One region of the Bacillus sp. EB V-12 genome, then DNA from elsewhere that is predicted to be linked to it. Evidence: riboswitches for the same ligand, from Rfam matches in the RefSeq annotation. Region 1 holds a riboswitch; each other region holds the start of a gene.
What was found. Region 1 has a riboswitch for thiamine pyrophosphate ahead of tenA (thiaminase II). Riboswitches for the same ligand answer to the same signal wherever they lie in the genome.
Positions count from the first base shown of each region.

Region 2: it holds a riboswitch for thiamine pyrophosphate, as region 1 does, so the genes downstream of both, thiT (energy-coupled thiamine transporter ThiT) here and tenA (thiaminase II) in region 1, are expected to answer to the same signal.
Region 3: it holds a riboswitch for thiamine pyrophosphate, as region 1 does, so the genes downstream of both, thiC (phosphomethylpyrimidine synthase ThiC) here and tenA (thiaminase II) in region 1, are expected to answer to the same signal.
Region 4: it holds a riboswitch for thiamine pyrophosphate, as region 1 does, so the genes downstream of both, ACZDYH_RS22335 (MTH1187 family thiamine-binding protein) here and tenA (thiaminase II) in region 1, are expected to answer to the same signal.

Region 1 covers NZ_JBUXJL010000002.1:638-8,312, reverse strand. Annotated here, with positions in the region: gene tenI (thiazole tautomerase TenI) at 1-265, opposite strand, end outside; gene ACZDYH_RS06560 (ABC transporter substrate-binding protein) at 276-1,277, opposite strand; gene ACZDYH_RS06555 (ABC transporter permease) at 1,274-2,026, opposite strand; gene ACZDYH_RS06550 (ABC transporter ATP-binding protein) at 2,026-2,775, opposite strand; gene tenA (thiaminase II) at 2,744-3,439, opposite strand; TPP riboswitch at 3,525-3,628, opposite strand; TPP riboswitch at 3,689-3,800, opposite strand; gene ACZDYH_RS06540 (SH3 domain-containing protein) at 4,070-5,224, shown strand; gene ACZDYH_RS06535 (hypothetical protein) at 5,230-5,568, shown strand; gene ACZDYH_RS06530 (DUF3965 domain-containing protein) at 5,809-6,960, opposite strand; gene ACZDYH_RS06525 (CBS domain-containing protein) at 7,282-7,675, opposite strand, start outside.
Region 2 covers NZ_JBUXJL010000011.1:60,410-68,084, reverse strand. Annotated here, with positions in the region: gene ACZDYH_RS25170 (lipoprotein BA_5634 family protein) at 1-529, shown strand, start outside; gene ACZDYH_RS25165 (FeoB-associated Cys-rich membrane protein) at 566-736, opposite strand; gene feoB (ferrous iron transport protein B) at 753-2,741, opposite strand; gene ACZDYH_RS25155 (FeoA family protein) at 2,738-2,965, opposite strand; TPP riboswitch at 3,160-3,261, shown strand; gene thiT (energy-coupled thiamine transporter ThiT) at 3,348-4,016, shown strand; gene ACZDYH_RS25145 (sensor histidine kinase) at 4,224-6,077, opposite strand; gene ACZDYH_RS25140 (response regulator transcription factor) at 6,074-6,763, opposite strand; gene ACZDYH_RS25135 (class D sortase) at 6,803-7,423, opposite strand; gene ACZDYH_RS25130 (LPXTG cell wall anchor domain-containing protein) at 7,513-7,675, opposite strand, start outside.
Region 3 covers NZ_JBUXJL010000007.1:11,396-19,070, forward strand. Annotated here, with positions in the region: gene ACZDYH_RS20440 (cytochrome d ubiquinol oxidase subunit II) at 1-918, shown strand, start outside; gene ACZDYH_RS20445 (arsenic transporter) at 1,310-2,668, shown strand; gene thiC (phosphomethylpyrimidine synthase ThiC) at 2,770-4,530, opposite strand; TPP riboswitch at 4,643-4,758, opposite strand; gene lldP (L-lactate permease) at 4,830-6,491, opposite strand; gene ACZDYH_RS20460 (magnetosome magnetite crystal formation protein family) at 6,787-7,104, shown strand; gene ACZDYH_RS20465 (metal-binding protein) at 7,176-7,667, opposite strand.
Region 4 covers NZ_JBUXJL010000008.1:112,630-120,304, reverse strand. Annotated here, with positions in the region: gene ACZDYH_RS22360 (glycosyl hydrolase family 18 protein) at 1-885, shown strand, start outside; partial or broken gene ACZDYH_RS22355 (P-loop NTPase family protein) at 1,329-1,523, opposite strand; gene ACZDYH_RS22350 (ABC transporter ATP-binding protein) at 1,520-2,269, opposite strand; gene ACZDYH_RS22345 (ABC transporter substrate-binding protein) at 2,266-3,264, opposite strand; gene ACZDYH_RS22340 (ABC transporter permease) at 3,261-4,034, opposite strand; gene ACZDYH_RS22335 (MTH1187 family thiamine-binding protein) at 4,006-4,326, opposite strand; TPP riboswitch at 4,428-4,529, opposite strand; gene ACZDYH_RS22330 (non-ribosomal peptide synthetase family protein) at 4,582-7,675, opposite strand, start outside.

The sequences.
Region 1 (7,675 bases):
ACTTTACATCTGTACTTCGATATCCTAGTTGAACACGAGGAATATTTAATAAAATTGCAATATCAATTCGATCGTTTATGACAATTTTAGAAGCCGGAAAGCCCTCCATTAATAGACTTTCCACACCTTCATATAATTCCTTCGTACTCTTCTCACGCTCACGAATATGCAAATAATCAATCTCACTCTCAATTTGCATCGCTACATTCACTAACTCTTCGAATGGCATATGGCCATTTGAGATTACGTGGAGCTCATTTTTCATATTCATTCGCCTACTTTAAAATATTTTCGAATAATTCATCGGCTGGGACGGTTTCTTTCGTCATTCCTTTGTCCTTCAGCCACTTATTTTGTTTCTCCCAAGATTCTTTTGAATCTGATAAGAATGGCTCATCTTTCGTTTCCATCTTCTCTAATAAAATTTTCATACTTTCCTTTTCAACTTCTGGCACAAGTGGGAAGTTTTCTTTTTCTTGATGATTTAATAAAATATTCAATGCTTCATCTGGGTTTTTCTTCATGAAATCATAGCCTTTTTTCGTACCACGTAAGAAAGCTTGCAACGCCTCTTTATCTTTTTTCAACGTTTTATCACCTGTTACAAACACAAGCTCATGATAGTTTGGTACTCCGTAATCAGCTGGATTAAAGTACGCTGGTTCATGGCCTTCATGACGCATAACAGGTACTTCATGGTTAATGTATGCCCCTGTTACCGCATCTACTTTCTTCGTAATTAATGCTGGTACTAAATCAAAGCCAACATCTACTACTTTCACTGTATCAGGATTACCACCAGCTTCTTTTACCATCGTTTTTAAATACATCTCACTTAATGGTGTTCCAGAGTATCCTACTGTTTTTCCTTCTAAATCTTTCGGTGATTGAATGCCCGCTGATTTCAGTGATACAACATGATTTAATGGTGAACGTACGACAGCCCCAATTGATTTCACTGGAATTTGCTCATTCGCTCTCGCCATAACAACATCTGGCTGATAATACAAGCCCACTGTCACCTTCCCTGCTGCTGCCAGCGTTAATGGATCAGTCGGATTAGAAGGGAATTTAATATTTACCTTTACACCTTCTTCTTTAAAGTATCCTTTTTCAATTGCTGCATAGATAAAGCTATGTACCGCATTTGGATACCAATCTAACATGACTGTTATTTCTTTCTCTTTTTTACTTTTGTCTGATGCTGAATTACTCGAACATCCTGCAATTATTGCAATTAATAATGTAAACACAAAGATGCGCTTTAAAAATTTCATGAATGCTTCCTCCAACTAATGAATTTCTTTTCTAATATGGAAATAATTACGACGAAGAAAATAGCTAATAATGATAACAATACAATAGGTGCAAATACGCCAGCTCCATCTAACTGCGTCATCATTCTCTTACTGAAATATCCAAGCCCAGCTTGTGCACCGAGCCATTCTCCAATTGCTGCTCCGATAACACTAAGCGGAACTGCAATTTTTAAAGCTGAGAAAAAATAAGGAAGAGCAGACGGCAACTTTAATTTAAGAAAAATATCTCTTTTTGTTGCTCCATATGTAACTAAGAGCTCCTCCCATTCTTTTTTCGTACTACGCAGTCCATCATACGTATTGACCGCAATTGGGAAAAACGTAATTAAAACTGTGACAACAACCTTACTCCAAATTGTATATCCAAACCATAAAACAAATAGCGGAGCAAGCGCAGTAATCGGAATCGTTTGTGAAGCAACTAATAATGGATAAAATGCTCTCTCCATCCATGTACTCGCATTCATTAACATCGCTAGCCCTACACCTAATACGATAGAGATAACAACACCTATTAAAACGACGTATAACGTTGCAGGTAAATGAACTGTAAATAATATGTCTTTTAGTTTCCATATCTTCATTAAAATCGCAGAAGGTGACGGTAAAATGTACATCTCATCTACAATTCTTGCTCCTATTTCCCACACAGCTAGTAAAATACTAGAAAGTGTAATAGCAGGAACTAATTCTTTCAATCGGTTCATCACACAAGTACCTGCCTTTGTAACATACTAAGAAGCTCATCTTTCAGCGCTAATACTTCCGGTTTATATAAATCTTTTCGTGTTCTGTTATGATCAAGCGGTACAGTCCGTTCAGTCAAAGTCGTTATCGGCTGCTGTTCCACTACTAAAACTCGGTTTGAAAGAAATAACGCTTCTTCAACATCATGAGTAATGAATAAAATTGTTTTTTCCCACTCTTGCCATTGTTCAAACAACCATTCTTGCAAAGAGGTCTTCGTTAAAGCATCCAATGCACTAAATGGTTCATCTAACAGCAATATCTCCCCGCCTGTTAATAAAGTTCGAATAAAAGATACACGTTGTCTCATACCACCAGATAAATCTTTCGGATATTTTTTCTCATACCCTTGCAAACCAAATTTATGTAACAGTTCCTTTGCCTTTACTTCTGCTTCTTTCTTCTGTACACCTTGGCACTCTAGCGGCAGGGCAGCATTCTCAATAATTGTTCTCCACGGCAAAAGCATATCTTTTTGCGGCATATATCCTACAGGATGGTGCTTTGTTTCTGTCAGTTCTATCTGTCCAGTACTTACCTTTTCTAGACCTGTAATAAGGCGAAATAAAGTACTTTTCCCACATCCACTCGGTCCGATAATACTGACAAACTCTTTCTCATGTATAGAAGCATTTAATTCATGGGTGATTGGTTTCTCATCGTAATGAAAAGAAACATTATGAAACTGTAGTATGTTCTTGCTCCTCAAATCCCCACATCTCCTTACGATAGGACATATCCCAGAATAAATATTCAAATCGACTGGAATTTAAGAAAATCTCCTCTAATCTTTCTAGTTCTTTCTCAGACTTTCCAACTGCCATTTCATTTAATAAATCTATTAACCAAATACAAAGATTACCGTATTCTTCCGAACTATATCCTTGAATCCACTCACCAAAAAACTCATGATCTCTTGCTCTAGGAATATCATTTAAACGCTTTCCAATTTCCCAATAGCTCCACATACATGGAAGAAGCGCTGCTATTAATTCCGCAAGTGTGCCATTTTGAGATACAGACATCATGTAATTTGTATAAGCTAAATTTTTAGCAGATGGTTTCGCAGACTCTATCTCCTCTATAGAAATTCCAAGTCTTTTTGCATATTGTTTATGGATTGTCATTTCGCCATTTAATATTCCATCAATTTGTTCAGCGAACTTTCCCATTACTTGTGGATTCGTTGCTTTTACAACACCAATCGCATATAACTTTGCATAATCCAGCAGATATAAATAATCTTGAATAATATAATACTGGAATTTATCTTTTTCTAACGTGCCATCTCCCATACCCACTACAAACGGATGATTATGACTCATCTCCCAAACCGGTTGCACAGTTTCTAATAATCTATCGCAAAATTTCATTTCTCTATCCCCTTTCAATATATGTATCTAAATAAAAAACCACTTCTATATATAAGAAGTGGTTACAGCAAATAAAGTTATACATTTATTCGATGTTCCACTTCCCTTCGCTAGTATTACCTAGATCAGGTGTTGTAAGGGTTAAGGATTATTCCTCTCTCAGCAAGTCAAGCACCCCTAGTGGTTTCAATATGAAATTTTCAAATAAAAAAGCCCCGTTTCTATACGCAAAGAAACGGGGACTCATTGTTAGTGTCCGAATTGCTTCCCTACGCTAGCATAATCTAGATCAGGTAATAAAAAGGATCAAAGGCTTACGGCCTACTCTCAGCTGGCAACACCAGCTCTCCTAGCAAACTATAAAATTATCACTGTCAGTATAACACCCTAATAAGACATCATCAACTTTTTTAATTTTCTTAATTATCAACATAATATCAAAATTATACAATACATACATTCTATTTTAGAAAATAAAACCCCAATTAATTGTATAAAAAGGAATCATTATCCTCAAAAAATTTATTTTTATATTGATTTCATATTACATTTATGTGAATACCCCCACTATATTATATCTTTATACTATAATAAAATTACAACTATACAACTAGAGGAGGTCTCTATTCCATGAATATGAAAGCTACTGCTTTAACAGCAACTACTGTAGCGATTGCTTCTTTACTTCCTTCTATGGGTGAAACAAATGTACAAAAAGCAAACGCTGAACAATTATCTAATATTAAAACTGGGTATGTCAAAGTCGATCAAGTAGCATTACATACAGAAGATAACGTAAAAAGCACATCAATTGATACAATTCGCTTTAATACAAAAGTGAACATCCTTGAAACAACTAATGGTTGGTATAAAGTATCTGTTCATAATAAAGTAGGTTATGTACAAAAAGATGCTATTTTACTAAAAAACAAACTTCAAACTAATGATCAATACATCGTTAATGCTAATGCATTAAACGTTCGCTCTGAACCTAATTTAGAATCTTCCATTTTAGATGTATTACCAAATGGTAAGTTTATTACCGTTCAAGAAGATCAAGGCGAATGGTATAAAATATCACATAATGGCCAAACAGGTTACGTACAAAAAGCATTCATCTCTAATGGTTCACAACCCTTAGTAAAAGGAATCACCGTTCAAAATAATACAAAATATACTGTTGCAACACCTAATCTAAATGTACGTAGCACCGCTAGTACAAGTAGCGCTCTACTCGGTTCATTACAAAACGGTACACAAGTACAAGTAGTAGAAACTGTAGGTACTTGGTATAAAATTCGTTTTGGCACAGGATACGGATATGTAGCAAAACACTATGTAGTACAAAATCAACCACAAGCTAAAACAGATCAGCCTTCATCAATTCCAGCTGCTTTCAAATTCCCCGCTCAAGGAAGAATTAGCTCAACCTTTGATATACGCTGGGAACAAATGCACTATGGTATAGATATTGCCGCTCCAGGAAACGTCTCTATCCAAGCTGCTGCTGCAGGTAAAGTTGTGAAATCTTATTATTCAGCTAGCTATGGCAATGTTGTTTTCATTGCGCATCAAATCAATGGGAAATTATATACAACTGTTTATGCTCATATGAAGGATCGCACTGTACAAGCTGGTGATCAAGTACAAACTGGACAATTAATAGGTCATATGGGAAACACAGGTCATTCATACGGGCAACATCTTCATTTTGAATTACATAATGGAGAATGGAATTTTGAAAAAACAAATGCAGTAAATCCACTGCCATATTTAGTTAGGTAAATTGTATGCCACGCAATATACCTCTTATAATTGAATACGCAGCCTTTTTAGGTTTAATCTGTTGTTTAATCATTTACAATACAAACATTGTATTTTTATCTATTATTATTGCTTTTGTTGCATTAGAAATTATGATGGAATCATTTCAAGTGCAACTAAAACAAAAAATTGCCCATATTTATAACGCTATATTTCTTTTGAGTGCTCTCATAACAAATATAATTAGTAATGGCTTTTATTTATCTACTGTATTTCCAGTATTCTTTATGGCTGTTTTATTATTTGTAGCTAGATATATTAATGTCCCTTATAACCAAAAACAAAAACAAGAACAAGAAGCTTAGAAAGAGGAGACACTGTGTACCAATCTTTCAAAGATGCTCCAATAAAATACATATTGCATTTGTATAAGAAAGCCAATACTTTTTTTGGTATACAAGGAAGTTATACTGCACAACTTCTCCTATATGGAATGTTGTTTCTTGTCTTAATCACTTTCTCCTTGTTTTACTAACAAAAAAGGATCTCACATAAACTGGAGATCCTTTTTAATTTATATTAATTTTTCATATCGAAAATATTGTTTATCCACAAGCATATTTTTCATAAATAAAGCTCAGATTATATTTTTTCTCTAAGCTCATTCGTTGTTCGTCATCGCACCAATAGAAAAGAATATCATGAATCGTTGCGTAACGCTTATTTTTAAGAAATAGCCTAAAGAATGATGGTAAACAATCATGTAATTGTATAAATATATAATTGCGTAGTGTTTCTTCTTTATATTCAATCCCCTTACAAATATACAGTAATTCTTCACAATAATATGCATGCTGTGGAACTTGTATCATTTCGAAAAATGGCACATAAGATAGTAGCTTTCCAATAAAATGACCATATCGATCCATTACTCCTATCGTCATATGCTCCATCATTTCTTTCATCACATATAAATAATCATCTACATGCGTTGTCTTTAATGGGTCTAAGCGATCGGAAATTTGAGATAATACAGCTCTTTGACATGCTAAAACTGCCTGACTAGGTCCATAATATGATAGGAAATCTGTACACTTACGATATTTCCGTAATAAATCATGTGTATACAAATCATATACAAAAGTATTACAATACATTGCTAAACTCATCATATCACTATTTAATTGCTCTTTTGATAATGATTTCGCTCTCTTGCACATATAAAAGAATGTAAATTCCAATACTTCTTTATGAGATAATAAATGTTTACAATCGGTTATACACTTCTCATTAAATTTAACTCTATCCCAAATTTCAATATCCCTATCTATCAATTCACCTATACGATATTTAATAATTAAATAATTTAAAGCAACTGATTGCGTCAAAAGATCCCATGTTTCATATTCCAATGAAGTATGAACAAACTCAGCTAATCCTTGCGCTATCATAAAATCATTTGCCTCTTCATACCAACCAATCTCTTGGCATAAGCGAAGAATACGCACTAAAGTTGGAATTTCATCTTTATGAAACTGCGGTAATTTCTTTGCTTTATTCATGCCATATACGATAAATGCCGCTAAATTTTCTTCTTTATAAAATTCTTTCTCTTTCCATACTAATATAGTTCGTTCTTTCCCCTCACCTTTTGGGTGACAAGGTACAAGCAAAGAAAATAATTCAGCGAAATTATTTGGTTCTATATATGTATCTGTAACCAAATTCCAATTTGGATCGCCCTGTACAGCCTTCATATAATTCCCCTTCCCTTTTCATCTATGTAGGAAATATTAATTTATTATCGCACCACTAAAAATTAATATTGTTATATTCAAAATCTCTCATAAGACTTATATCTATCAGTATATCATCTTTTCTCTTATTAAAAATTAAGAATAACAAATTTTAAAAAAATGTCGAAATTATTAACCACATACTTATTATATAATGTCTCAGATACATCACGCTAACATATTAGTTTAATCCATATATACTAGAATAATGTATCTGAAATTTATATATAATTTAGCTCTTTATGAGTGACCATTAAACTCTCGGTTAATGAAAGTTTCAATTTACTCTGTACGCTCTGAGATTTCGCTCAAGGCAAATCCAGCTTGATCATCTGCTGATTCCCTTATAGCTAAATCTCCTAGTGCTAACATGCCAATAAGTTGACCACTATCAACTACTGGTAATCGTCTAATTTGATGCTGTGCCATTAGCTCTGTAGCTTTTTCAATAGAATCATTTGGAGAAACTGAGATAATATTTGTTGTCATTACATTTGTAATCTTATTAGATCCAGGATGTTTTTCAGCAATCCCTCGAACGACTAAATCACGATCAGTAACAAGCCCAACAACTTGCTCATTTTCAACAACAGGAATTAATCCAACCGATTCTTCCTTCATTTTTACAGCTGCCTCATATACATTGTCTAGCGGTGTACAATGTACAATATGGGTA
Region 2 (7,675 bases), on a different contig from region 1:
ATTATCAGGTTGTTCTTTATTAGGAGAGAAAGCGAACGGCTTTGTACTGTACGGATCAGAAGAACAAGTTCAGCAAATTACAGATAAAAACAAAAAAGAAGTGAAAGAAAAAGACTTCTATAAAATGAAAATGACAACATTAGATGGTAAAAAAGTTCTTGTAATGGATAAGAAAACTGGTGAAGAACTAGTGAAAAAAGAGTTACTTAGCAAAGTTGATGAAAAAGACAACACGAAACCACTTGATAAATTACCAGCTGTAACAACAGAACAAGGTGTATTATTTGCAAAAGAAAAAGTAGAAAATGCTGCACTTGATGGGGCAAAATTAAAATATGAAGGCAACACAATTATCGGAAGTGGTCGTGCATATACAGATATGTATGCGATTGTCGATGACGCAACTTACAGCAATGTAAAAGGTGATGAAAAATCTGTAGGTGTATTAAAATTTGATAAAGACCCAAGTAAAGAATTCCCTGGTTACAAAGGCGTAGAAGCTTCTCAACTTGTAAAAATTAAAAAGTAAAACAAAAAAGCTTTGCGAAATTCGCAAAGCTTTTTTCTATTTATTATGAGCAATTTGCTCCATATCCGGGCTACAAGTTTGCGACTGACATGACTTATTTAAAGAACATGCCGCGCATTTTCCTTTTTTACTTCTCTTTACAAAATTAACTAACGTATATGCTGCATAACCAAAAATGATAGCTCCAATTATAATATTGACCATCATCACAATACATCTCCTTCTAGAATCCGAGTAAGGATCCAACTTGGTATATAATGAGCGTTAATACATAAGCAACTACGAGTGGATAAACGACTGAGAAAATCGTCCACTTCGCTGATCCTGTTTCACGTTTAATAACAGCTACCGTCGCTAAACACGGAACATATAATAAAATAAAGAACATAAATGCATAAGCTGATAATGCTGTATAATGTGCTCCCATTACATTTCCAAGCACATCTTCTTTAACTGCATAAATAATTGCCATTGTAGAAACGACAACTTCCTTCGCTAAAAATCCTGTTAAAAGGGATGCTGCAGCTTGCCACGTTCCGAAGCCGAGTGGTGCAAATAATGGTGCGATAAATCCACCAATCATCGCTAAGTAGCTATCTCCCATATCAACGCCGAATCCTGATGGACCTGCATAGTTTAATAACCAAATAACAACCGAACCACCAAAGATGAATGTACCAGCTTTACGAACAAATCCCTTTCCTTTCTCCCACGTGCTTAGCCATAATGTTTTTGCTTGTGGCACACGGTAAGGCGGTAATTCAATTACGAAAATAGACTTTTCCGCTTTCAAAATTGTAAGAGACATAATTTTTGTAACTAATAACGCAAGAACAATCCCTGCAACATATAAAGAAAATACAACAGTCGCCTGACTATGCGGGAAAAATACGCCCGCAAATAATGCATATACAGGTAATCGTGCTGAACAAGACATAAATGGTGTTACTAAAATGGTAAGTAAACGTTCTTTTTCCTGTTCAATCGTTCTCGCAGCCATGATACCTGGAACGTTACATCCAAAACCGATAATCATCGGAATAAAAGCTTTTCCGTTTAAGCCGAAAAACTCCATAATTCTATCCATAACAACTGCAATTCGCGCCATATACCCTGAGTCTTCTAATAATGAAATAAAAAAGAATAGTGCAAAGATTTGTGGTACGAACACTAATACAGCACCAACACCGGCAATAATACCTTCTGTAACTAGTGCTTGAATAAAATCAGAAGCTCCAATACTTGTAAGTCCAGCCGTCACCCAATCCGTAAGCTGGCCACCAAAAAACTCATCTAACATATCCGATAAAGGTGTACCAATCCACGTAAACGTAACCTGAAAAATAAAAAACATAACTGCTAAAAAGATTGGAAGTCCTAAAATTTTATGTGTAATTAATCTATCAATTTTTTCTGAAAAAGGAATTTTTCCTTCTTTCTCATGCTTCATAACATTTGTTTTTAACTTTTCAATATACGCTTCACGAGTTTTGTAAATGTGCTCTTCTAACGTACAATCAAGTCTTCCTTCTAAGCGAGATCGAATGGCTATGAGTTCCTTATAAATTGGTAATGCTTTCATTTCTTTTTCTACTACTTCGTTATTGCTTAAAAATTGAAGTCCTAACCATCTCGGATGCTCGTAATTCGCTGTCTCTAAAAGAGCAATTACTTCTCCAATTCCTTCATCCATTTGTACACCATATGAAATAAGGAATGGCTTTTTCTCTTTTTTGTCATTTTCTTTAAGAGTCGTAAGCAGTTCTTCACAGCCTTTTCCACTTCTTGCAACAACAGGAACGACTGTTACACCTAATAGCTCTGATAATCGTTTTACATCAATGACAATTCCTCTTTGCTTCGCCACATCAACCATGTTTAAACCAATTGAGACTGGCTTACCAAATTCAAGTAACTGCAACGTTAAATGCATATTTCTTTCAAACTGCGAGGAATCTACGATATTTAACATATGATTAAATTCTTCTGTTAATAGAAAGTTTGTTACAACACCTTCATCACGTGAAACTGGATTTAAATCATAAACACCTGGTAAATCAATTAATGTTCCTTGTCTATCTTTTAATTTACCAACCTTTTTTTCTACTGTTACACCGCTCCAGTTTCCTACGTATTCATAAGAACCAGTAAGTGCATTAAATAATGATGTCTTCCCTGTATTCGGATTCCCTAGCAAAGCTACCTTATTCACGCTAATTCCACCTTTATCATTTTCGCGTCACAATGACGAATACTAATTAACTGTCCACGACACTCCAATGTACAAGGACCTTTGAACATCGCTTTCTGTTTCAAGCGAAGTTCGCTTCCTTCCGCAAGACCGAAAGCAGCTAGTCTACGCTTTAATAGCTGATCTAAAGACTGAATACTTTTTACTAACACTTTCTCTCCAATTTTAATATCTACTAAGCTCATAACCTTCCCCCTCAGAAGAGAATGATAATTATTTTCAAAAAAATTATACCACACCCAATTTCTCTTGTACTATACCCTTTTGCTTCATATTTATTAACATTTCGCTACAATTCTATTTCAATTATTGTCATACAGCATTTGTTTGCCATTCTCATCCATTTCGCTTACAATAAACAATAGCAAATAAAGAATCTCGTTATCACTGGGGGAGCCATGCCGCTGAGAGGGAACACTTCGTTCCGACCCTTCGAACCTGTTAGTTAATGCTAACGCAGGGATTGTGCAAACGTCCGAAATACATACCTCATTTTTATTTACGTATTTCGTATCCTCCTATGATATCTATTCTTTTTTGTACAACTTGGATTTAGGGGGAGACAACATGCGTAACACCAATTTACAAGCGATGATCGAATCTGCTATTCTTGCAGCCTTCGCCATGATTATCGATATTTTACCATTATCACTTAAACTTCCAACAGGCGGTTCTATCTCATTCGCTATGATTCCTATTTTTATTATTGCTTACCGCTGGGGCTTTAAATCAGCTTTCTTAGGCGGTTTAGTTTGGGGACTATTACAAATTGTCGTGGGAGATGCTTATATTTTAACACCTGTTCAAGCATTCATTGAGTACTTCATTGCCTTTGCTTTTATCGGATTTGCTGGCTTATTCTATCGTCCAATTCAAAAAGCACTTTTAACATCCAATGAAAATAGCTTAGAACAATCAAATTTAGGTAACCGTAAAGACAAACCTTCATCAAAACAAAATCAGGGTAAGAAAGTCCTTGCTTATATTATCCTTGCTACATTTATCGGTAGCTTTGCTCGCTATTTCTGCCACTTTATTGCCGGCATTATTTTCTGGGGACAATATGCGCCGAAAGGTCAATCAGCTGTGTTATATTCATTAATCGTAAATGGAAGTACAATGCTTGGTTCTTTTATTTTATGTACCGTTTTACTTATATTTTTATTTATCACTTCACCACGATTATTCAAAAGCATCAGTGCTTATCAAATGAATACACAAAAAAAGGGCGCTTAATGAGCGCTCTTTTTTCATATCGTAATATCAATTAAAAATACAATAAATGCGCAAAAGAAAATAAATACCATTATACTTAGCCAATTGCTATGCACGGTTCATCGACTCCTTACATAACCTCATATTCTAAACAAATTATACTGATTAAAAATAAAGATTAGGTAAAGATAATATGAAAATAAATTAAAAAAGCATAGATCATATTGTCTACGCTTTTTTCGGTAAATAGAAATAAAATAACACACCATCTTCTGTATTTCCTGCCCCATATTCAGTATCATGTAGTTCTAAAATATTCTTTGAAATGGCAAGCCCAAGTCCCGTCCCACCTTGTGAACGCTGACGAGCTGTATCCACTCGATAAAAACGATCCCAAATTTTATCTAATTGTTCTTCTTCAATGTGAGTACCTTTATTTTCAATGCACACTTTTATACGATCCTTCTCATCTATTGTAGAAATAATAATATCTTCTTTATTTGGTGTATAACGTATGGCATTCGTAATGAAATTCACGATGACTTGTTCAATCCGGCCTTGATTTGCAATCACTTCAAATGAACATATATTTTTATGAACACGAAGCTCTTTTTTCTCTATTTCCACAGATAGATGTTCACATATGTCTTCAATTACTGTATCAATATAAAACGAATCCTTTTTCATTTTATATGTACCAGATTCAAATTTAGCTAACTCAAGCATATCCAAAATTAACGTATCCATTTTGTCTACTTCTCTCTCCATTGCCTGAAAATAATACTCTTTTTTATGTTCAGCTACCCCGTCTTTTAAAATAGAAATACAGCTTTTCATAATACTTAGCGGTGTTTTTAATTCATGTGAAACACCAGAAATGAATTCTTTTCGCGTCTTTTCTAACTTTCTTTCCTTTTCAATATCTTCTTCTAACTGCCCAATATGCGAATGGAGTTTATTTGATAGAACATTAATATTTTTCGATAAATCTCCAATTTCATCTTTTGAAGTAATCGGTATTTTTTCTGTAAAATCTAATTGTGCTATTTTCTTCGTCGTATCATTTATTTTTAGTAATGGTTTTGCAATTTGTTTTGAATAATAAAACGAAGCTAAAAAAATAAGAACGACTACAAATGCAATGATATAGATGTAATAATCTTGCACCATTTGTACAGCTTCATCTACAGGCTGTAAAGAAGCCATCGCATAAATATATGTTACTGATCCATCTTTTTCTTTTATTGGTTTCATTAATAATTTATATTTTATATCATTCTTTTCATAGTCCATTGTCTTTGTTGAATACTCTATTTGATTACTCTCTTTTAGTAATACATCCGTTTGAAATTCTTTTATACTATCCAAAAACAAAGTATTTTTATAAATTGGATTTACGAGGCCTTTTACATCTGGAAACTGTACTTTTGTAACAAACCCACCTATATAAGCATCTGGTTCTTGGGCAGCTTGCTCCTGAACAGCCGGCTTCTTTTCCTTACTTACTTGTTCCTCAGCTGCTTTCTTTTTCTCCTCATCTAATTTACTCATTTTCTCCTTAAATGCTTTTTCTAACGGTTTATTAGATCCACTTAAATTCTGCTTAGATAACGAGAAAGAGAATGGAATAAAACTATCTCCTTTTTTCACTCCAGAAAAATAAATTCCTTGGCCTAGAAACTGATCTGATGATTTATTCTCAATCTCTTCTATATTGACGAGATTGCCTAAAGGAATTTTGAATATTTGTTGTCCAAAGCTCTTTTGTTGCCTACGATCTATCGTTACTTCAAAATAAAAATCATCTGCATGTTTTAAATTCCCGTTCTTATCTAATGTCGTAATCCACGTATTATTTTCTCTTAAAAAGTCTTGCTCTAGTTTTTGAATTTCTTCTGCATTTCCTGCATAATTTAAATAATTCTTCTCAAAGGAATTTAAATTTACTTTAATATCTTCCACTTTTCGATTCGCATAATATTGTTTAAAAAATATCGTTTGTCCAATAAATATCGTCGCTAAAATCAACATACATAATGCTGTTGTAAGAGTAAATAATTTTAGTACAATTCCTTTTCTCATATATTCCCCTCAAATTTATAACCAGTTCGTACTACAGTTGTAATGTACTTTGCTTTCTCTCCTAATTTATTTCTTAAATTACGAATATGACTATTCACCGTTCGATCATCACCAGCAAATTCATATCCCCAAATTCTTGAAATGAGTTGCTCTCGCGTTAAAACGATTCCTTGATTTTTCATGAAATACGCTAATATTTCAAATTCTGTATGCGTTAAATTAATATCGGTTCTATCTACCGTAACAGTGCGAGACGGAAAATGAACGTGAATGCCGTGGATTGATAATGTATCATCTTCATTCTCTAAAAGTTGCTTTGTCACTTTTCTGCTTTCTAACAACCTTTTCGCTCTTGCTAATAAAATTGGCGGACTATACGGCTTCGTCACATAATCATCTGCCCCAAGTTCAAAACCAAGTAACGTATCGTCTTCATCTACACGCGCCGTCAGCATAATAATAGGCACCTCGGACGTCTTTCGAATCCTTCGGCAAACAGACCATCCATCGAGTTCTGGCAACATAATATCTAAAATAACTAAATCAACCTCTTCTTCTTCAAATACAACTAAAGCCTCTTTCCCGTCCCTCGCTTCAAACACTACATATTGCTCACTTAAAAAATAATCTTTTAATATTTCACGTAATATGTCTTCATCTTCAACAATTAAAATGTTTTTTGACATAACTTATTTATCCCCCTCTCGCTTTCAGAAACTATAATTTCACTTTGAATAACTAGCAGTTAACTTCGCCTCGATAATATATCTATCTGGTGCATCCCCTATATAATTAAATGGGTAACAAGTTGTCAGTGTTAATATCGGTTCTTCTTTTTTTATAATAACAGTGCGATCATCCGCATGGGTAATCCACGTCTTTTGAATTTCGTATGTGTACGTTTTATTATCATACTCTAAAATAAGAGTATCCTTTTCTTTCAACTCTCCTAAATCTGTAAATACAGTATCTCGATGTCCACTCAGTACAGTATGTCCCCCTCCAGATGGAGTTGTCGTTAAATCGCTAACGAACATACCCACTCCTTTTTTCAAAGTCGTATCATCTGCTCCCCAATATATAGAAAACTTCTTCTTTATTTTCGGTATGTTTAACATCGCTACCTTTTCTCCTTCTTTATGTTCTGTTTGAGAAGAAGGCACTTGAGAAGTTACAGGTGTTTCATGAGAAAGTTGAGTATCTTGTATATTTTTAAGGCTCTTTATTTCTTCTGCAGTTAATTGCCCGGCAGAGCTTCTTCCTTTATACCATTCCACAGCATAATAGGATCCCATGAATAGCCCTATAGCCATCAATATGATACCGATATAATTGAGTAACTTCATTCTTCATTCCTCCATGCCAAAAATGGTAGGAGTAACCTACCATTTTTAATATATGAAATTATCCCATTCTTTATAGGAAAATATTTTATTTACGCTTTAATCTTATTGCGACGATTCAAACCAAATAATGTACCTACCGCTACAAGACATGCACTTAATCCCATCATTACTACATTATTCGATGCTGTATTTGGTAATTTTTCACCTTGTACAACTGGCTTTGCTACTTCTTTTTTAGCTACTTCATTCTTT
Region 3 (7,675 bases), on a different contig from region 1:
AAACATCCGACGCTCGCTGCTAAACTTGCGAATCGGTACTTATCACCAACTTGGGAGGTAACAAATACGTTTCTCGTCTTCGTCGTTGTCGCATTTCTCGGCTTCTTTCCGAAAGCGGCCTTTACTCTTGCGACAGTAATGTTCGTACCAGTTATGTTAATTTTAGTGCTCGTTGCAGTACGTAGTACGTTTATGGTATTTGCTTACTCCTTGCCAAAATATCAGTACCTTCTTCGGGTTATTTCAGGTATTACTGGTCTCTTAATTCCAGCACTATTAATTACCGTTTTACCCGTTACAGAGGGGGCCTATATTACAATGTCTGAAGGAAAAGAAGTACTCTTGTATGGAAAACTTCTTTCTAGCCCGGTTATCTATTGTTATATGCTCTTCGGACTAACGTCTGAACTGTTTCTCTCCTCTCTCTTTCTCGCTGATTTTGCGAGAGAACAAAGTTCAGAAGATACGTATAGAATTTATAGAAGAAATGCTATCATTCTTGGTCCTGCAACGCTCGTTACAGCGATCATCGCTCTCGTTGTAATGGATCCAGAAACACATTGGCTTATGCAAGGATTAATAAAGCAATTCCCGTGGTTTACAGTTTCTATTGTTTTATTCGTTATCGGATACTCGTCCCTTTGGTGGACAAACAAAAAATACAATACACTAGGATACCCTCGCATTGCCGTTTTAGCTGTCGTCGCTCAATATGCATTTGCAAGCTACGCTTACGGCGTCGCCCATTTACCGTATATTATTTATCCTGACGTAACTGTATTTACAAGCTTTACAACGACAGAAACGTTCTATGCACTGCTCATTCTATACGCAATTGGGATTGCAATTTTATTACCAGGATTTATTTTCTTCTGGAATTTATTCTTGAAGGATCGTACTTTTTTGAAGGAAAAATAATATAGTCTTGGAGTCTGTCCCAAAAGGCATTTTGGAATAGACTCCTTTTGTCATGTTTTGTCGATAAGTCGATATATTTTAAAAATCGCTGATATATTTTAAGTTGCGCCGATATATTTCAATAATCGCTGATATATTTTAAGTTGCGCCAATATATCTCCATAATTGCCCATATAAATCTCATTTACTACCTTACTGCCCAATCAATTTATAGACTCCTATCACAATAGTTATTTCACTACGAGTGACACTTGTCCTTTAGCTTGAAAAACACATATTCGCTTCATCTCGTTATACGTCTAGTTCTTCTTATTTTTTGCTGAATATACTACCAATATAAACTTGAGACAAGCTACATCTGTTCAAGGGAAAATAGAAAGGTAGGCAAAATATGAGCATTGAAATATGGATTACTATTATTGTATTCTTCTTAACGATGATCGTTATCTTTTGGCGGCCTCGAGGTTTGAATGAGGCGTGGCCAGCAGCAATCGGAGCTGGTATCATCATAATTACTGGACTTGTATCAAAACCAGACGTCATGGATATTATAAGTAAAATTGGCGGTGCTTCCATAACAATATTAGCGACCATCGTCATGGCAGTTATATTAGAAAGCTTCGGCTTCTTCCATTGGTCCGCAGCGAAACTGGCAAATCTAGCGAAAGGTTCTGGACGCCGTCTATACTGGTATATTCAATTATTATGTTTTCTTATGACTCTTTTATTTAATAACGACGGTAGTATTTTAATTACAACTCCCATTTTAATTCTTCTTCTAAAAAACCTTCAATTAAAACCACATCAACAAATTCCTTATTTATTAAGCGGAGCTTTAATCGCTACCGCATCTAGTGCACCAATTGGTGTAAGTAATATCGTAAACTTAATTGCATTAAATATCGTTAATATGACTCTTTATATGCATACTGCTATGATGTTTGTACCTGCAACATTAGGCTTATTATTTATGTCATGGCTCATGTATACAGTTTTGAAGAAAAAACTTCCGAAAAAATTACCTGTTTCTTCATATGATATTGAAGAAATTTTCTTCACGAAAAACTTCCATCCACTAAAAGGAAATAATTCTGTTGATACGAAACAAAAACGGACAAGATTCATGTTAAAAGTATTAGGTTTCGTCTTCCTGATGCGCTGTCTTCTATTCGTTGCATCCTTCTTATCCATCCCAATTGAAATCGTTGCAGTACTTGGTTCACTCGTTCTTCTCATTTGGAGATGGTACTACTTACGAACAAATCCTGTCGACATTTTGAAAAAGACACCGTGGCACATTTTAATTTTCGCCTTCTCTATGTACGTCATTATTTACGGACTCCACAACGCAGGATTAACAGCTGCACTTGTACAATGGCTCGAGCCAATTGTGAATCAGCATCTACTCTATGCTAGCTTTGCAATGGGCGGACTTGTATCCATCCTCTCTAACGTCTTCAATAACCATCCTGCCCTTATGATTGGTACAATCACATTAACAGAAATGGGACTAGATCCAGTCACATTAAAAACAATCTATCTTGCAAACATCATTGGTAGTGACATCGGTTCACTATTACTACCAATTGGTACACTAGCTTCACTCATTTGGATGTATATTCTGAAACAAAACAAAATTAAAGTAAAATGGAAAGACTATTTAAGTGTATCCCTTATCGTTATCCCGCTCACAACAGTCGTCACACTATTCCTCTTATTCTACTGGGTACATCTCTTCTTTGCCTTATAAACAACAGAAGCCCCATTTGCTACCGTCTTAGCAAATGGGGCTTCTTCTATAATAAAGTTAGGTACTACAGTGTGATCAATCAAGTAAAGAGGTGTAACATATTATTGATATAAATGACTACCAGCTTCTTTAAATTCTTCTGCTTTCTCTTTCATTCCTTTTTCAATTGCTTCTGTCGTTTCTAAATCATTTTCTTTTGCATACTCACGAATATCATGCGAAATTCTCATACTACAAAACTTCGGTCCACACATTGAACAGAAGTGAGCTGTCTTTGCCCCTTCTGCAGGCAACGTTTCATCATGATATTCCATCGCACGTTCAGGATCTAAAGATAAATTAAATTGATCGCGCCAACGGAATTCGAAGCGTGCTTTTGAAAGTGCATCATCACGCTGATGAGCCGTTTTATGTCCTTTCGCAAGATCAGCCGCATGCGCTGCAATTTTATACGTAATAACACCCGTGCGTACATCATCTTTGTTTGGCAAACCTAAATGTTCTTTCGGCGTTACATAACAAAGCATCGCTGTTCCAAACCAGCCAATCATAGCAGCTCCAATTGCAGATGTAATATGGTCATAACCTGGTGCAATATCTGTCGTTAGCGGCCCAAGTGTGTAAAACGGCGCGCCCTGACAAATATCAAGCTCTTTCTCCATATTCTCTTTAATTAAGTGCATCGGTACGTGTCCAGGTCCTTCAATCATAACTTGCACATCATGTTTCCAAGCAATTTTGGTTAATTCGCCAAGTGTTTCAAGCTCAGAAAACTGTGCTTCGTCATTTGCATCTGCAATAGACCCTGGACGTAATCCATCTCCAAGAGAGAACGAAACATCGTACTGCTTCATAATTTCACAAATCTCTTCAAAGTGAGTATATAGGAAGTTTTCTTTATGATGGAATAGACACCACTGCGCCATAATCGAACCACCGCGCGAAACGATACCTGTCGTACGCTTTGCCGTGATTGGAATGTAACGAAGCAATACACCAGCGTGAATTGTAAAGTAATCAACGCCTTGCTCCGCCTGCTCAATTAACGTATCACGATATACTTCCCACGTTAAATCTTCTGCAATTCCGTTTACTTTTTCCAGCGCTTGATAAATCGGTACAGTTCCAACTGGTACAGGCGCGTTACGAATAATCCACTCACGCGTCGTATGAATATTTTTACCTGTAGATAAATCCATAATCGTATCTGCACCCCAGCGAGTAGCCCACGTCATCTTCTCTACTTCTTCTGCAATCGAAGAAGATACAGCTGAGTTTCCGATATTCGCGTTTACCTTCACATGGAAGTTACGCCCGATGATCATCGGTTCAGCTTCTGGATGATTAATATTCGCTGGTAAAATAGCGCGGCCTTCTGCGATTTCCTTACGAACAAACTCCGGCTCTACCCCTTCACGAATCGCAACATATTCCATCTCAGAAGTAATAATGCCATTACGTGCATAGTGCATTTGCGTAACGTTTGCACCTTGCTTTGCTCTAAGTGGCTGGCGATCCATTTGCGGGAAAACAGGTGTATGTTTCGAAGCCACTTTCACACCGTCATCCTCTGGTTTCACTTCACGCCCTTCGTATGCTTCTACATCACCACGCCCCATAATCCAAGAATGGCGCGGCGTTGGAATCCCCTTTTCTAACTCCACTTTATACTCAGGATCCGTATAAGGGCCGCTCGTATCATACACACGAATTGGCGGATTTGGAACGCCATTTGTTTCGCTTTGTTCAATCTCACGCATCGGTACTTTCATGCCTTCTCGTGGTCCATCCACATATACTTTCTTACTCCCTGGTAAACTCGATTTCAATTCAATTTGCTCAGCTGAAACAGATTGTTTCATAAATTTTATTGCCCCCCTGTTCGTGACAAGGACGAGATATGGCCAGCGCATGCCAAAATAAAAAGAGCCAGGTCCATAAAAAAATAAGGACCTGGCTCATAAAGACATCATTATGTAAAGCCGTTAACTTCCCTACGCTGGTACGAGCCAGATCAGGTCCAAAGGGTTAAGAAGATCACGCGCTTCTCTCTCAGCCTACGCATACGTTAGGCACCCCTAGTTTATCACTGATTTAATTTTCAATACTTTCCCATCATACACCATAATCTGAAAAATTCAAAGTTTATTTCTTTTTCTCTTTATGGAATCATCCACGTTAAATAATACGCCTGCACATACGTCATAATACCAACAATAATTACGAAGAATAAGCTATGCTTCACTGTAAAACGGAACAAATCCGATTCTTTTCCAGCAAGACCAACCGCTGCACAAGCGATCGCAATCGACTGCGGGGAAATCATTTTACCTGTTACACCGCCTGTTGTATTTGCTGCAACGAGAAGCACTTCAGATACGCCGACTTGCTGCGCTGTAATGGCTTGTAAATTTGAGAACAGTGCATTCGCAGACGTATCAGACCCTGTTAGGAATACGCCAATCCAGCCTAAGAATGGTGAGAAGAACGGGAATAGGCCGCCAGTTCCGGCTAATGCTAACGCTAACGTGGAAGATAGACCAGAATAGTTTGCGATAAATGCAAACCCTAGTACGAATCCGATAGATAGAATTGGCATTTTTAATTCGCTTAACGTTTCTTTAAATGTCACTACTGCATCTTTTACATTCATTTTCAAAATAAACATGGAAATGATACACGCAATTAAAATCGCTGTTCCGGTTGCCGATAATACATCAAACTTCAAAATTGCCTCGTAAGGCGTTGGTTTATTTACAATTGGCTCTGCTTTCATTACTAGATTATGCAGACCTGGAATTTCAAACTTAAATACAAGACTTTCTAAAGCCCCTCCTGGAGTGAATAATGCCTTAAAGAAACTTTGGCTCCAAATGACTACCATAACCGTTAATACGATAAATGGGGACCATGCCTTCACTACTTTTCCAAACGTTAATTTCGGCATCGATGCCGCTGTCGTTGTTGCTGCTACTTCACTATTTGCTTGCCCAGATTGATATATTTCTTTCGGCTGCCAAACTTTTAAGAACAGCGCTAAACTAATTAAACTTACAAGTGCCGATGTAATATCCGGAAGTTCTGGTCCTAAAAATGTCGCTGTAATGAACTGCGTAATCGCAAATGAACTACCCGCTACAAATAACGCAGGCCACGTTTGTCGTATCCCCTTAAATCCATCCATTAAAAATACGATAAAGAATGGCACAAATAATGATAGGAACGGTAATTGATGCCCAGCCATTTGTCCAATTTTATGTGGATCAATACCTGTTACTTGTCCAGCAACTGTAATCGGAATTCCCATCGCTCCGAACGCCACTGGTGCAGTATTTGCAATCAAACAAAGACCTGCTGCGTATAAAGGATTTAACCCAAGCCCCGCAAGAAGTGCTGCTGTAATCGCTACTGGTGCCCCAAATCCTGCCGCTCCTTCTAAAAATGCTCCAAATGAAAATCCAATTAAAATAACGAGTAGACGATGATCGTTCGTAATCGATAATACCGATGCACGAATCACATCGAATTGACCTGTTTTCACAGAAATTTTATATAAAAATACCGACATAATGATAATCCAAGCAATTGGCCATAATCCGTATAAGAAACCATATCCGGTCGCTGCCATTGCCATCGTGAACGGCATTTTATAAGCGAATAACGCTACTAAAACTGTAAGTACAACTGTAATAAATCCTGCCACATACCCTTTCATGCGGAAAACTGCTAAAGCTAAGAAAAAAAAGATAATCGGAATAAGTGCGACCGCTGCCGAAATCCAAATGTTTCCGAATGGATCATAAACTTGTGTCCATGTGTTCATTGTTCTCTCCCCCTAAAGAATCCCCTTTTGAATAGAATAACCCCATCAATAGACTATCAGGTCATCATACCTTTAAGTCTAAAATAAAAAAACGTTTAAGAAAACGTTTTCAACAACTTTCATTTATACTGTACCATAACAATTTCTATTAAAAAAGATTTTTTTGAAAATTTTATTATTTAACAGAAAATCTTACAAAATCGTCACGTTCTTGTAATGTTCATCGATAGGAAGTTTGCCAAAATTATTGCATAATAATAGTATAACAACAGAAATTATTTATGAGGTGATATATATGAACGGAAATAAAATATTAGCTGCGTTATCATACTTTAGTGTACTATTTGCCCCTATCTTATTCCCTATTATCGTTTGGATTGTAGGAGACGCTGAAACAAAACCACATGCAAAACGTGCTCTATGGACACACATCATTCCAAGTATCGCTACATTCATTGGCGTAACTATTTTAGGAATTATGGGTCTTGGATCTGATCAACCAGATGTAACACTTGGAATTGGATCAATGATTGTCTTAGCTATTTGCGGAATCATCAGCTTATACTACTTCATCTGGAACATTGTAAAAGGAATTAAAGTGCTGAAAGCTTAATTTTAAACAAATGTTTGTTTAAAAAGGGCCCCTTGCAAATTGTAAGGGGCCCTTTTCCTAATTCGTTCACTTTATCTTCTGCGTTTCTTCTTTTTTCTCATCATTTTCTTTCGGCGTGTATTCACTTTATCCGCTATAATGTGGAGCGTACTTGCCACAACAATTCCCATTAAGAATGTTACAATTTCAACCTCATGTTTCTGCGCAATTTCTATTAAATTACCATCCAATGCGATTACATTTAATAGTAATAAAAATGGAGAAAAGACAATTAACATGTACGCAATACGAATCACATCACCAAGTATAATCGTATGCGTAAAGAAAGATCGATGTGGCATTACTTTCTTATAAGGATACCAAAATATACGTAAGAAACCCCATTTGTTATAAGCATTACTGTACGTATCTAAATCTGGTGTTAAAAATGAAGTACCTACTAAAAAACCAATTGCAAAAGTTAATAAAAAATCAAAATTTGTTAATCCATACGAAAAGAGCAAAAACAAAACAACCGGAAGGGATATTAAGTTTATTTTCGTATGCGTTCTTCCTGATGGCATAATGCACT
Region 4 (7,675 bases), on a different contig from region 1:
GTGTATGATTACGGTGATTTAGCAGCCAATTACGTTAATAAAAATGGTTTTGTACGCTACTGGAATGACACAGCTAAAGTACCTTATTTATATAATGCAACTACAGGCACATTTATTAGCTACGATGACAATGAATCTATGAAATACAAAACAGACTATATAAAGACGAAAGGTTTAAGTGGAGCAATGTTTTGGGAACTAAGCGGAGATTGCCGTACAAGTCCAAAATATAGTTGCAGTGGTCCAAAATTACTTGATACGCTAGTAAAAGAATTACTTGGTGGACCTATTAGTCAAAAAGATACTGAGCCACCAACGAATGTTAAAAACGTTGTAGTTACGAATAAAAATTCAAACTCAGTTCAATTAAACTGGACTGCATCTACTGATAACGTAGGAGTTATGGCATATGAAATTACTGCTGGAGAAGAGAAATGGAGTACAACAACAAATAGCATTACAATTAAAAACTTAAAACCTAATACGGAATACACATTTTCAATAATTGCCAAAGATGCTGCTGGAAATAAATCACAACCTACCGCTCTTACTGTCAAAACGGATGAAGCTAATACGACACCTCCTGATGGAAATGGTACTGCTACATTTTCAGTCACTTCGAATTGGGGCAGCGGTTATAACTTCTCGATTATAATCAAAAATAATGGAACGACTCCTATTAAAAATTGGAAATTAGAATTTGATTATAGCGGTAATTTAACACAAGTTTGGGATTCTAAAATTAGTAGTAAAACAAATAATCATTATGTAATTACGAACGCAGGATGGAATGGTGAAATTCCTCCTGGTGGATTTATTACAATTGGCGGTGCAGGAACAGGTAATCCTGCCGAACTTTTAAATACCGTCATTAGCGAAAACTAGACGTAATATCCATTAATTAATTCACTAAAGTTTGAATTTAGGTTTGAGCAATACCTCCTAAATTCAAACTTTTAATTTTACGAAAAATCAAAAATATCATAATAACCTATTATAATTATATTTAATTTCTAATATGAAGTTTATATGAAGTTCATTTGAATTTTACATGAATTTCCTTTAATTTCTATTGTCTTCCTATAATATCCATATTATCCTTTACATAAAGGAATTATTTTCATTCCATTTTGAACTATCTATATATATAAAGAAAGATAGTCACCTGTTAGGGAAAGGCTTTCGTATTATAAATATAACAAAAGAAAAAGCACGCTTATAAGCGCACCATAAGAGTGCTTCTTCATACAATTCTCATGTAAGAGTTCTCGAAAATCATGTTAATCACAAAGAAAAGGCATTAGCTCCTAAAAGCTAATGCCTTTTCTTTATTCATATTGTTCAGTATTCCAATCTTCTATATTCCATACTTTTGTTATCCACGATTCATAGAAAGAAGGTCCATGTGAGACAATTAAAACCGTTCCTTTGTATTGTTGTAACGCTTCCTGTAAAGCCATCTTAGTTTCTACATCCAAATGATTAGTCGGTTCGTCTAAAATTAAAACATCAGCTTTTTCTATTTTTTCATATAAGGAGCTAACACACTTAAAATCTCTTCTTTATCCTTTTTTAATTCGAGTGATGTTAACATATCCATCGTTCTCGGCCTAGGTAATTTCACTTGTACCTCGCCAACTATTGACGCTGGTCTTTGAGATAAAATAAATACGCGATCTGAAAGCAAGATTGCCTCATCTAAGTCATGTGTCACCATAACGATTGTTTGCTTTTCTTGATGCCAAGAGTTTAAAAGCCAGCTATGTACTTCCATTTTTGTAAATGCATCTAATTTACCAAAAGGCTCATCAAGCAGCATAATTGGCTTTTCACATAAATATGTGCGCAGAAAACTAATTCTTTGACGCATACCACCAGATAATTCATCTGGATAATGGTCTGCATATTCATCTAGTTCGAACTGCTTTAATGCTTCCATTCCTTCTGTCAGCCTTTGTTTTTTCGGCTTTCCTTCAATTTCTAACGGAAGAACGATATTTTGCAAAGCTGATCGCCACGGTAGTAATAAATCTTGTTGTGGCATATAACTAACAACATCTTGCTCTTGTACTTGCTTATCGTTATACGTTACGTTCCCGCTTGTTGGTTTTTCAACATTTGCAATCATGTTTAATAATGTGCTTTTCCCGCAACCACTCGGTCCTACAAAGGAAACAAACTCTCCCTCTTGTATAGAGGCACTAATATTCTCTAATACATTCTTTCCGTCGAAAGATTTCACTATATTTTTTATTTGTAATCCGCTCATTTTTCACTTGGAAGGAATTCATTTGTAAAAGCATCTTTTACATCGATTTTCTTTTTAATAACTTTGTTGTCATATAAGAAATTCATGTAATTCGTCCAAATTTCTTCCTTCTGTACTCCCCATGCTTTAGCATCATCTTGATACTTCGTACTTAACCATTTTTGGCTTTCTTGAACTAAATCTTTATTTACATCTGGAACAGCTTTAATTAAAATATCAGCAGCCTCTTTCGGTTCCTTAATTGCAAAATTATAACCTTCTGTCGTTGCACTCATAAACTTTTTCACAAAGTCTTTATCTTGCTTCGTATGTTTTTCACTCGTAATAATAACAGGACTATAGAAATCAAGCGCTGGATCTAAGTCCTTCACCATAATCGTATTTAACTCTTTTCCTTGGCGCTTCGCTTCAATACCATCCCAACCGTAATAAATCCATTCGAAATCTGCATCACGACCGATTGATTTAAAGAAATCTGTTTGTCCTAAGATGATTTTTTCAACTTTATTAAAATCAGCTTGATGTTTATCCATAATCGTCTTTAATGTCGCTTCTTCCGCTGGTCCTCCCCAGCCGCCGTAACGTTTACCTTCAAAATCTTTCGGTGACGTCATATTATCTTTCTTAAGCGATGCAAACGCTGAAGTGTTATGCTGAATAATCGCTCCTACAGATACAACAGGAATTCCTTCCACACGAGCTAACGTTACATTTTCTTGTGCGCTTATTGCGAAGTCTGCTTTTCCTGATGCTATCATTTGCTCTGCTGTTACATTGTCACCTGGTTGAATAATTTCTACATCTAATCCTTGCTTTTTGTAATAATCTTTCGTTTGCGCTACATACAAGCCAGTATGATTCGTATTTGGAAACCAATCTAATACTACTTTTACTTTTTGATCTTTACTTGCACTTTCTTCTTTCTTCGCCGGATTACATCCAGCCACACCTACCGCTACTAAGGCAGCTAACATAACTTTCAAACCTTTTTTCATTTTCTGCCGTCCTTTCTATATATCCATGGTGCTGTTATTCTTGCCATAAACTCTACGATAAAATACAGGCATAATGTCACCATAACGATGATTGCTGCAACACCAAATACTCGGGCAGTCAAAAAGGATTTTGTAGCCCTCGTAAGCATAACGCCTAATCCTTCACTTGCACCGAGCCATTCTCCGATAATTGCCCCCATTACGCTATATGTAACTGCAATTTTTAAACCTGAGAAAAAGTATGGAAGCACTGCTGGAAATTTTACTTTCTGGTAAACTTGCCATTTTGTCGCCTTCATTGTTTGTAACAGTTTCAACATGTTTTTATCTACTGTTTGAAAACCTTCTAAAATACTAAGCGCAATTGGGAAGAAACAAACGAGTATTACGACCATTACTTTCGGCAACATCCCATATCCAAACCAAATAATAAATAGCGGTGCAAGTACAACAATTGGAATTGTTTGCGAAATAACGAGCAATGGATTTATTAAAATACGAAATAACGGTATAACGTCCATAATAATTGCGATGCTCGTCCCCAATAAAATTGCAAAGAATAGTCCAATTATAACTTCCTGCAGTGTTTGCATCGTATTTGGTAATAGTAAATCTTTCATCCCAATTAATTCTTGAACAATGGCAGAAGGCTTTGGTAAAATCCACGGTTCGATTTTAAATAATGAAACAGATCCTTCCCATATCGCAATGAGAAGGATAAGCCAAATAGTTGTAATAAGTTTAGATTGCTTCTGGTTTTGCATATTCATCACGGTACTTCCAAACCTTTTCATCTATCGTTACACCAGTGCTTGGACGATAATGGATTTTAATAGAAGTAATCACTTCTTCTGCTCCAGCATCGACGCAAGCTTGTTGCGCACGTTTAACGACATCAAGAAGTACATCTAATTCTCCTTCCAAAGTTGTTTCCATTGCTCCTACTTCATAACGAACTCCCGATTGTTGCACAACTTCAATTGCTTTATCGACAACAGAATATACATCTTTCGTTTTTGCTTGTGGTACTACTGAAAATGACATTGTAACTTGTTGTGACATAATAAAATCCCCCTTATAAAAATAAATTTCAAAAATAAGAAAAGGCTTTCCTACTGCGTAGGAAAGCCTTGTATGCAAGTTATTACAGAATAACATATGCTACATCACTTTAAGTAACTCCCTACGCTGGCATTATCCAGATCAGGTTGAGGGTCGATGTTTACTTACATCCTCTCAGCCAATTGGCTCCCCGGTCCTTAATTCGTTTTCATTGTAGCATGATTTATTTTATTGAACAAACAAAAGCATGCATAATCATTTCATTATTTTTGGAAAATAACCAACTTTTTCACCATGAGCTAATAACTGCTGAATAAATTCTTTATTAATTGCTGGTACTATCAATTCTTTTTTCTTAATCCATTTATTCGTTCTACGCGTACCCATTACAATTTCAGATTGCTGCGCTCCATCTCCTGCAACTTGAGAAGCAATTAACTCTGCTATTACTTCATTTCCCTTCGCTAATGCAAGTCCGGTATTTACATATTCTGAAAGTGGAACCATTTCAAGATTGTATCCACACTCTCCAATTAGCTGTATAAATTGTTCAAACTCAATTTGATGTGGATGACAAATATGTAACGTCTCTCCTATAATTTGCGCATCTTGCAAATACGATACAATTGATTTACTAGCAAAATCAATTGGTGTGAAATCAACTTTCCACTTCACATTTGGTGCTTTCCCAATTAATAGCATTGTTTTAATAAGACGATAAAATGCGTTTCCTTCAATATTTTGTTGGAACGAACCTGTTTCTGAATGACATGCTAAATTACCTGCACGATAAATATTTCCGCGCAAACCATTTTTCATTGCTTCACGAACAATGTTTTCCGCTTGTAGTTTACTATTTGAATATACATTCTCTAAGTCTACACTGTAATTAAAATCACCAGTTTTCATGTATGTATCCCATTGATCTACCGCTAATTCTAACGGGATACCAATTGTAGAAATAAAATGGAATGTAGCACCTTTCTCCGCTAATGCTAGCATACGGCTAGTTCCTTGGACATTTATATTTTCAAATTGTTTTACATCCCCAAAATGTCTTACATCTGCACCGCAATGAATTATCGTATCCATCTTAGAACTGATGAACATAAATTCTTCTTCGCTCATCCCAAGATACTCTTCTCCCAGATCACCAGCTACGGCCTGTATACGCTGTAACCATTCTTCACATACATCATTAAAGTAGCCTGTTAATGTATCTATAATTCTTTGCTGCACATCTTTAGTTGGTCTTACTAAACAATAAATAGTAGCAGCTGTATCTCTCAACAATTCATATAATATGTGTGATCCTAAATAACCAGTAGCTCCTGTTAAAAAGACATTTGAAATCTGGTTTTCTTCCAAAACGTTTGCATACGTGATAGTATCTGGTTCGTGAATCACTTTATATTCACGAAATACTTCTTCTTTCTCTACTTTTACTTCTCGCTCAATTCGAGCTAATCCATATATCGTTCTTTCTTTAAAGAAATCTTGAATTGTTAAATGTGAGAAATCTTCTTTTAACAATGTTAAGACTCGTAATACTTTTAATGAATGTCCACCAATTGTAAAGAAATCATCATGCACTCCAACTTTTGAAATTCCTAATACTTCCGCCCAGGCGTTCGCTATTTGTTTTTCTGCTTTATTAGAAGGTGCAACATATTCTTGTAGACGAACCGGTTCATACTTTTCTTCTAACTGAGCTAACTTCTTAACATCAATCTTTTTATTAGGTGTAAGTGGTAATTCATTAATATAAATTAGTTTAGATGGCACCATATAATCTGGTAATTGCTCTTGTAACTGATAAACTAATTCTGGTATTTCTTTTTTATTTAAAGTTGTATAGAACGCGATTAAATATTGGCTACCTTCCTTACTCTTCTTAGCAAAAACAGCATTTTCTTTTATATTATGATTTTGAGAAATTTTACTTTGGATTTCGCCTAGTTCAATACGATGTCCTCTAATTTTTACTTGATCATCTTTCCGATGTAAAAACTCTATATTTCCATCCTCTAGCAACTTAACGATATCACCTGTTTTATATATATTAACTATAGGATTAAAGGGGTTCGGAATAAAAGCTTCAATTGTTTTATTAGGCTTATTAAAATACCCTTTTGCTAATCCCACTGAATCTATATATAATTCACCAGGTACACCAATTGGACAAAGATTCATATTCTCATCCAAAATCATAACTTGATAATTAGCACATGGTTTACCAATGGGAATACTCGCAACATCCTCATTTAACCGACTAGGTATTTTATAGGTTGTCGTCACTACAGTACATTCTGTCGGTCCGTATACATTATGAATTTCAACATTTGTACCTATTCTTTCTCTCCACAATTTAATAACCTCTACAGGCAACATTTCACCGCCAATCGCAATTCTTTTTAGGGAAGCTAGCTTATATATATCTTCTTCTGCCAAATAAGTTGCTACTTGTCGAACAAAAATTGTTGCTAATGCCAAGATTGAAGTTGCTTTCACTTTATAGATTGCATTTGCAAATGCTTCTACAGACAATCGCTCTTCCTCTAATAGTACATATAAGTTTCCTCCACAGAATAAAGAAGCAAATGACTCCCATACAGAAGCATCGAAACTAAAGGAAGGAAATTGGGCAAATACATCCTCTTCTGTCAATTCATATTGCTTTTTCATCCAAGTATACAGATTAACAACGCCTCTATGTGCTAACATTGTTCCCTTTGGATTCCCTGTTGAACCAGATGTATAAATCATATAAGCTACATCATCACAATGAATAGACAACTTTACATCTGTATCTTCATAAGTTTCACTATCATACATTGAAACTGTTTGAACCCCATCACATGTTATAGGCGTCTCTTTCATCAATATAACTTTCGCTTGGCTATCTTGAATAATGTACTGTATTCTACTTTCCGGATAATCTGGATCAATCGGAACATACGCTGCACCAGCTTTTAATATAGCTACCATACTTACTACTGTGTCTATGCTACGTTTCATAAATATTCCAACATAGTCTCCTAACTGGACGCCGTTTTTAATTAACATACGAGCTATTTGATTACTTTTTTTATTTAGCTCCTCATAAGTTAAAGTACCTTCCCTTGAAGATAAAGCTATACGATTTGGAAATTGAGTAACAGTATTATAGAACATATCGACGATACTTTTCTCAGGATATACTGCTGTCGTATCATTCACTTGACTATAAAGTGCCATCTCGGCCTCTGTAATAATATTAAAATCATTTATATGATTATTCTTATTTTGTGATTTATTAATTAAAACACCTTGTATTTGTTGTGCATAACGAGTAATCGTTGTCTCTTTC